2 regions of the Clostridium sp. CM039 genome follow, and region 2 is predicted to be linked to the other one. Evidence: a T-box and tRNA genes for the amino acid it is inferred to sense, from the RefSeq annotation. Region 2 holds a T-box; the other holds one or more tRNA genes.

Region 1 (4,429 bases), 750 kb from region 2:
GGATGGGTTATTCATCTTTGATATTAACTCTTATTATAAACTTACCAATGTGCTTGGTAATAATATTTATAATTACGATAGTGATGATGTAGTGTATATTTGGGAAAATTATTTAGAAAATGATATAGTACAAATGAATTTAACTTTTTTTGTAAAAGAAGGACAAGTGTTCAGACGCTTTGATGAGCAACACTCTGAAAGGGCTTATAAAGAAGAATATGTAGAAAGTGTTATAAAAGAAATTGGGTTCGAAATAATTAAAAAGATGGATAACTATGAAGATAAAGTAGTAAGTAAAATCACAGAGCGAATATGTTACGTACTTAAGAAGTAAAAAACAAAAATAGTTTACAGGAGGCTAGTATATGGATAAATTGGTTAGAGCTACTGCAAAGGAAGGCCAGGTTAGAATAGTCGCAGCAATAACTACGGGTTTAGTAAATGAGGGAGTTTCTATGCATTTGTGTGCACCCACGGCAGCAGCTGCTTTTGGTAGGATGCTAACGGCTGGTGCTCTTATGGGGAGCATGTTAAAGTCGCAGCAAGATAGTTTAACACTTCAAATTGATGGCGGAGGAGAAGCGAGAGGCGTGGTAGTAACTGCACATGCTGATGTAAGTGTAAAAGGGTACATAGGAAACCCTAATGTAGATTTGCCTGCAAACAAACAGGGGAAACTTGATGTAAGTGCTGCCGTTGGTACGGATGGTTATTTAAGGATTATAAGAGATATGGGACTAAAGGAACCGTACATAGGTCAAGTGCCAATCTGTACAGGTGAAATTGGGGATGACTTAGCTTATTACTTTACTGTATCAGAGCAAACGCCGTCTGCTGTGGGACTCGGAGTTTTAGTTGACACGGATATGAGCATTAAAGCTTCAGGAGGTTTTATAATCCAAATGATGCCTGGTGCAGACGAATTTTTAGCTGATATAATAACGTATAGGCTTGAAGAAATTCCATCTATAACTGAATTAATAGCAAAAGGGATGAACATCGAAGAAATTTTGGAATTTATTTTTGAAGATATGGAACTTAAAATACATGAAGAGGTTAAGCCGACGTATAAATGTGATTGCTGCAGGGAAAGGGTTGAGAGGGCCTTAATAAGTATAGGTAAAAAGGATTTAGAAGAATTATATAATGATGGTAAAACCGAAGAACTTAAATGCCATTTTTGTAATGAAAATTATGAATTTAATCATGAAGAAATTGGGCAATTACTTAAAGAAGCTAATTCATAGATAAAAATGCAGCTTTGGATAAAGAGAATATAGTATATGTGGTATTGCTTTTTATAGAAAGCAATACACAAACTATATTCAATAGTAATATATGTTTCAAATCGTAGCAAAGTGGAGTAAATTCGATAAATAGGGAGTATAATTTAAATATACGTGAATATTCACCATATTTATGGTTGACAGCCGTAAGGAAATCTTATAATATAATAAAGTACTCACAAAGTACACATGGACGAGGAAGTTAACAGTAAAGTAAAAAAACAGTTAATACATAAAGTTGTTGACAAGTTTTATGAAATGATGTAAACTGTACTAGTCTGATAAAGATATGTGGGAGCATAGCTCAGCTGGGAGAGCATCTGCCTTACAAGCAGAGGGTCACAGGTTCGAACCCTGTTGTTCCCACCACATATGGCTCAATAGCTCAGTTGGTTAGAGTGCCGCCCTGTCACGGCGGAGGTCGAGGGTTCGAGTCCCTTTTGAGTCGCCATTTGAATTTAGTAAATTTGAAAATTATTAAGGCTGGATAGCTCAGTCGGTAGAGCAGAGGACTGAAAATCCTCGTGTCCCTGGTTCGATTCCTGGTCTAGCCACCAGTGTTGCGGAAGTGGCTCAGTGGTAGAGCGTCACCTTGCCAAGGTGAACGTCGCGAGTTCGAATCTCGTCTTCCGCTCCAACTATAATTATGAATAATGGCGCTATAGCCAAGCGGTAAGGTCAAGGTCTGCAAAACCTTTATTCCCCGGTTCAAATCCGGGTGGCGCCTCCAAAACAATAAAAAGTAGTCTAAATGCTGATATTTCAGCATTTAGACTACTTTTTTTATTTCAGTATATTTTGGATTCGTTAGACTCTAAAAATACTACCTCTATCGATTAGTTTTCCATTTCTCAAAAATACAGGTTCTACCTTATGCTTATTTAAAAAATTTAATACTTCTTTCCCATACAAATAATGATCTAAGTGACCATAAAAAGCTAAGACATTATCTTCGATAAGACCTGTTACGCCACCTATAAAACCGTAGTTAAGCCCGGGAAGGATAATATCACCAGGTGGAATTAATAAAATATCTATTTTTTCAATGCTTAAAGCCTTAGCGATAGAAACATCACTAGTTATGACTGCATGATCATTTACAATGCAAGTAGAACATTTTGTATAACCTTGCTTAACGTTTATTAATTTTCTTGTTTTTAATAGTGACAAAAGATTAGTATCAGTAAAATTAACTGAGTGAATAAAAAGATTGCCTAGGCTTAATGAATTGAGACATATGTCATAAGGGTATTTATCTTTTAAAGTTGAATTTGATTTATAAACTTTATAATTTAACAAAATTAAGCTCAGTATGAATTCATTATCCATGTCTTTATGAACTATAATATCTTTGCCTAAAATATGCATAAGCATATCAGGGTGACCACATACAGCCTCGTATAAAATGTTGCTAGGTGGGCAAATAAGCAAGTTATATCCTCTAGAAACTAAATATTCTTTTTCTTCATTATGAATTCTAAAATCAACAATAATATTTTTCATTACAATACTCCTATTTAATATTTATTTTCTTATGTTTATTTTATAACACAAAGCTATCACAAATTGCAATATGTCGATAATTGTTTAATCTATTTTGCATATACATTAATATTACACACATACTATCTTAGTGAGAAAGGAGTGTGCGAAATGCTTTTATTAACTATTGTATATAATAGGAGTATGGAATGTATTATTGATGAAATTAAAGACATTAAGAAGTGTTTTGAAGATAAAAAAAATTTTTCAGGTATATCGGAAAATATAATAGGGGATACTCACGTAGTAAAGTTTTTTTGTGATGATGACAACTTAAGCGATGCTAGTATCAAAACATTTAATTTGCATGTTGCAAACATGTTATATAAAATAGTTGTAATGGAATTTTGTAAAAAAGGACTCAAAAAATTTTTAGATGAATCTTATTTTTTTCTGCAATATGATGAAATAGAACAAATTAAACCTAGGATACAAGAATACTTGAGTAGTGAGGGCGAAATATCCGGACCTAATGGAGTATATTGTATGAATAGGAAAAATAGTATAATTGATAAGATAACTAAATGTATAGAAGAAAATAATGAAATTAATATAAGTGGATTTTTAACCTTTAGGACAAAAGAGCTAAAGGGAGATTTAGAGTGCATAGTGGATAAAGTTGTGGAAGAGTATATGGTAGAGAAAGAATATAATGAGTTTATAAAATTGCTTAAATACTTTGTTGATGTTCAGGATAGTAAGGTAGATGAGATTAATATTCTAATTGAAAAAAACGGAAATTATCGTTTAACAGATGAAGAAGGTAATGATTTAGTAGGAAATATGATGATGGAGTTACCGGATGTTAAATTTGATTCAAAAGAAAATCGAGAGGAACTTATTATTAGCACTATGATAACCAATGCTCCTAAAAAAGTAATTATACACTGTGTAGAGCATTGTAAAAATAAAGAACTAATACAAACGATAAACAAGGTTTTTGCAGATAGGGTCTATTATTGTGATAAATGTGTTAAATGTGAAGAGATAAAAAAAGAAACTCTTGTATGGTAGTAAGGCATATTGATATGTGAATAAAATAAATAAAAAAGTGTTGACAAACAAATACTTAGATAGTATACTTTGAATTGTTGTGAGTGAAAATATAAAAAATATTTTAATATAATAGAGTTATCTTTTACAAGAAGAAACAGCCGTTTCTCACCTAACAGTAATGCTAGTTAGGTTAATTAGTAATTTAAATTTGTTACTATTAGGGACGGCATTTTGTCGTCCTTTTAATTGTTTAAATATTATATTTTTATCTAAATACACTTAGGAGGTGAAAATTATTAGTAAAAACAAAGATTTCATGATGAATGAAGAAATCAGAGTTAGAGAAATAAGAGTTATTGGAGCTGATGGTTCTGCATTGGGTATCTTGAATACTAAAGATGCGTTGAATCTTGCGGAAGAGAAAGATTTAGATTTAGTTATGATGTCTCCTACCGCGAAACCTCCAGTATGTAGAATAATGGATTTTGGTAAGTTTATCTATGAGCAACAGAAAAAAGAAAAAGAAGCTAAAAAGAAACAAAAAGTTGTTAATCTTAAAGAAATACGATTAAGTGCAACAATAGAAGATCATGATATTGCAATTA
Region 2 (4,429 bases):
TTTATTTTATATTTAGTGTCACCTACTAATATTAGCGTTTTAATATTTGTGTAGCCTTCTTCTGCTAAAGGTTCAAAAGGTATTTTCTTATCATATCCTCCTGCAATTAGTATAACAGGTTTTCCAAAAGCTTTGAGACTTGCTATAGTTCTAGTTGGCGTAGATGCTATTGAATCATTGTAATATTTAACTCCATCTACTTCCCTCACGAATTCGCCCCTATGAGGTACCCCCATAAAAGTGGTAGCCACTTCTCTCATGCTCGCAACTGTTGCTTCATCTTGAGTTGCACAAAAGGCAGTTAATAGGTTTTGCACATTATGCATCCCTTTTAGCTTTACTTCCTCAAGATTACACACTACCTTGTTCATAATGAATAATTTATCATTTTGAAAATATGCACCATCTTCTAGTTTCTCGCATACACTAAAATACTTAACTTTTCCCTTAACCTCTTTTCTTAATTCATAAGTTAACGCGTTATCCTTATTTAATACAATCAGATCACCGTCACGTTGATATTTAAACACATTTTTCTTTGCATTTATATATTCCTCCATATCCTTATGAATATCTAGATGATTCACACTCAGATTTGTTACTACTGCTACATCTGTAGAAACCGTCATAGTCATAAGCTGAAAGCTCGACAATTCCAATACTACTTTATCGTCTTTGGTTATTTCTTCAATATTTGCGAACAGTGGTGTACCAATATTGCCTCCAACCCAAGTTTTATATCCTTCTTTTTTTAATATATTATATATTATTGTAGTTGTAGTTGTTTTTCCATCGCTACCAGTTACGCCGTAAGTTTTAGCCGGGCAATATTTTATGAACTCTTCCATTTCGGAAGTTATATATGTTCCTTCTTTTTTTGCTTTCAAAAGAGCAGGGTTATCTACTCTCATAGATGGTGTTTTAAAAATAACATCAAACCCCGTTAGATCATCTAAGTAATCTTCCCCTAATACCAGCTTCACGCCCTCTTCTTCGAAATCTATTGCTACCTGTCCCAGTAAACTATAATTTTTTTTATCAAAAGCTGTAACAACTGCCTTAAGCTTCACTAGAAAATGTATTAAAGGAATATTGCTAACTCCTATACCTACAACTCCAACTTTTTTTCCTTTTATAAATTCCTTAAATTCATTGAAATCCTTTTTCATATAACCCTCCATGTAATCTCCATATACTTTATATTATATTATATTATTTATTTTACAAATTTATTTTATAATTTTTTAGATTTATTCTATAAAAAAACAACGCATAGTATAACCACAGCCTACTCAAGCCTCATTATATACTACACGCCATTCTCTAAACCAAACTAACTATTCCAATTTAAAATTTAAAATTGTAGTTTTTCTTCTATAAACTTTTCTAAATCATCTATACTTACCCTTATTTGATCCATTGTGTCTCTGTCTCTAATTGTTACAGTATTATCTTCTAACGTATCAAAATCTACGGTTATGCAGTATGGAGTTCCTATTTCGTCTTCTCTTCTATACCTTTTTCCTATACTTCCGGTTTCATCGTAGTCTACGTTAAATTTTTTACCTAGCATAGCAAAAACTTCGAGCGATTTCTCTGATAATTTTTTACTTAAAGGTAGAATAGCCGCCTTAAATGGTGCAAGTGCTGGATGTAAATGAAGCACTGTTCTTACGTCTCCGCCTTCAAGTTCTTCTTCATCATATGCATTAACTAAGAATGCAAGAACAACTCTATCTGCACCCAGAGAAGGTTCTATACAATATGGTACATATTTTTCATTAGTAATAGGATCTAGATAACTTAAATCATTCCCTGAATGTTCCATATGCTTCTTTAAGTCATAATCAGTTCTATCGGCAACGCCCCATAATTCTCCCCATCCAAAAGGGAACAAGAATTCTATGTCACAAGTAGCATTACTATAGAAAGATAATTCCTCTTCTCCATGGTCTCTAAATCTTAAATTTTCCTTTTCCATTCCCAAATTATATAAGAAATTAGCACAATACTCTTTCCAATATGCAAACCATTCTAAATCTGTACCCGGTTTACAGAAAAATTCCAATTCCATTTGCTCAAATTCCCTAGTTCTAAAAATAAAGTTCCCTGGTGTTATTTCATTTCTGAAAGCCTTTCCTACTTGGCCTATTCCAAATGGAACTTTTTTTCTTGAAGCTCTTTGAACATTTTTAAAGTTTACAAAGATACCCTGAGCCGTTTCTGGTCTTAAATATATCTCTGATTTTCCATCTTCTGTTATCCCCTGGGAAGTCTTAAACATTAAATTAAATTTTCTAATATCAGTAAAGTCTTTCTTTCCACATTTAGGACATACTATTTCATTTTTTGCTATATATTCTTTTAACTCTTCATTTGACCATCCATCAGCACTAGCTACTTCTACTCCCTGATTCGTCATATGGTCTTCCACTAACTTATCCGCTCTAAATCTAGCTTTGCAATCTTTGCAATCCATTAGTGGATCTGAAAATCCTCCAACGTGACCCGTCGCAACCCATACTTCTGGGTTCATAAGTATAGCGCAGTCAACACCTACATTATATGGACTTTCTTGAACAAATTTTTTCCACCAAGCTTTTTTAACATTGTTTTTAAATTCAACTCCCAGAGGACCATAATCCCACGAATTAGCGAGCCCTCCATATATATCGGATCCTGGGAATACGAACCCTCTGTTTTTGCATAACGCAACTATTTTATCCATACTTTTTTCAAATGTCATATTAATCCCTCCTATTTTTTTATAATCTAATGATATCTCGTTTTATATACTTCTCAATGGTCATTACAAATATATTAATATTACATCTTGTATTCTTTCCTATTTGCCCTAAATATAACCAATTCAATCCATCACACCCGCATAAAGGCATGCTCTTTTATTTTACGTACAAAAAAAAGACTATACCCCAAGGGACGAAAATTATTTCCGCGGTTCCACCCTTATTGGCACATGCCCTACTTTAAGTTCTATACACTCAAAAGTTCCTTTCACAATAATACTTTGATTGTTTACACCAGCCACAACCTCTCTTATGAAGTACTACTACTACTCTTCTTTATCACAGTGAATTATTTTATTATACATTAGATTTCTTATAATATTGAGTTCCAAAAATAAAAAATGGCTCCGCGAAAAGGATTTGAACCTTCAACCTATCGGTTAACAGCCGAGTGCTCCACCGTTGAGCTATCGCGGATTATTATTGCTTACAACAACATTATAACATATACTTTTAAAAATTCAATAGTTTTTTCTTTTTTATTTAAATTTCATGATTTTAAGCACTGATGATTACGCTTAAGAAGTAAAAAGGATATTTTAGATTAACTAAAATACCCCTTTAATTTTTTTAAACTACTGGATTGGTTTCATTGTAGGAAATAGGATAACATCTCTTATTGAATAAGAATCCGTTAAGAACATTACCATTCTATCAATTCCTATACCCAGTCCTCCTGTTGGTGGCATTCCTGTTTCTAATGCGCTCATAAATTCTTCATCTATTAAATAAGCCTCATCATCACCCAGTTCTCTTTCTTTTGCTTGTTGCATAAATCTCTCTCTCTGAACTACTGGATCATTTAACTCTGAGTATGCATTACACACTTCTCTTCCAAACACAAAACCTTCAAATCTCTCTGTAAACTCTTCATTCCCTCTCTTCTTCTTTGTAAGAGGTGATATTTCTACAGGGTAATCACATAAGAATGTTGGTTGAATTAGTTTCTCTTCCACATATACTTCAAATAATTCATTTAATATATCTGCTTTTGAGCAATTTTCTAATTCTTTTTTAAATTGTAAATGCTTTTCTTTAGCTATAACCCTAGCTTCTTCATTAGTAGCTATTTTATCAAAGTCCACACCTGAATATTCTCTTACTGCATCTACCATAGTAATTCTTCTCCATGGTGGTGTAAAATCTATCTCAGTTCCTTGATAATTTACTTTCATAGTTCCATGAACCTTTTCACAAACGTAAGCTATCATATTTTCCGTAATTTCCATCATATCATTATAATCTGCATAAGCTTCATATAATTCTATCATTGTAAACTCTGGATTATGTCTTATATCTGTTCCTTCGTTTCTAAAGTTTTTACCCATGTCATATACCTTTTCAAAACCAGCAACAATAAGTCTTTTTAAATATAGCTCTGTTGCAATTCTAAGATACATCTCAATATCAAGCGCATTATGATGAGTACTAAATGGTCTTGCTGCGGCTCCTCCTGCTACTGTGGATAAAATCGGAGTTTCAACTTCTAAAAATCCTTTGTTATCTAAGTATTCTCGGATATATTTAATTATTGATATTCTCTTCATAAACGTATCTCTTACTTGTGGGTTCATTATTATATCTACTTCTCTTTGTCTAAATCTTAAATCAGGATCTTTTAA

The links. The T-box of region 2 lies ahead of ACWJJ2_RS14910 (glycine--tRNA ligase). A T-box ahead of a tRNA ligase gene usually reads a tRNA of that ligase, here a tRNA-Gly.
Region 1: it has a tRNA-Gly gene. The T-box ahead of ACWJJ2_RS14910 (glycine--tRNA ligase) is inferred to sense a tRNA for this amino acid. The anticodon was not compared.

The regions. Positions count from the first base shown of each region.
Region 1 covers NZ_CM143649.1:3,940,438-3,944,866, forward strand. The annotation lists gene ACWJJ2_RS18525 (class I SAM-dependent DNA methyltransferase) at 1-334, shown strand, start outside; gene hslO (Hsp33 family molecular chaperone HslO) at 366-1,247, shown strand; tRNA gene ACWJJ2_RS18535 (tRNA-Val) at 1,580-1,655, shown strand; tRNA gene ACWJJ2_RS18540 (tRNA-Asp) at 1,661-1,737, shown strand; tRNA gene ACWJJ2_RS18545 (tRNA-Phe) at 1,768-1,843, shown strand; tRNA gene ACWJJ2_RS18550 (tRNA-Gly) at 1,849-1,923, shown strand; tRNA gene ACWJJ2_RS18555 (tRNA-Cys) at 1,942-2,016, shown strand; gene ACWJJ2_RS18560 (DUF6873 family GME fold protein) at 2,094-2,789, opposite strand; gene ytxC (putative sporulation protein YtxC) at 2,940-3,842, shown strand; ribosomal protein L20 leader region at 3,965-4,076, shown strand; gene infC (translation initiation factor IF-3) at 4,111-4,429, shown strand, end outside.
Region 2 covers NZ_CM143649.1:3,189,359-3,193,787, reverse strand. The annotation lists gene murD (UDP-N-acetylmuramoyl-L-alanine--D-glutamate ligase) at 1-1,169, opposite strand, end outside; gene ACWJJ2_RS14910 (glycine--tRNA ligase) at 1,355-2,746, opposite strand; T-box leader at 2,934-3,099, opposite strand; tRNA gene ACWJJ2_RS14905 (tRNA-Asn) at 3,150-3,224, opposite strand; gene lysS (lysine--tRNA ligase) at 3,383-4,429, opposite strand, start outside.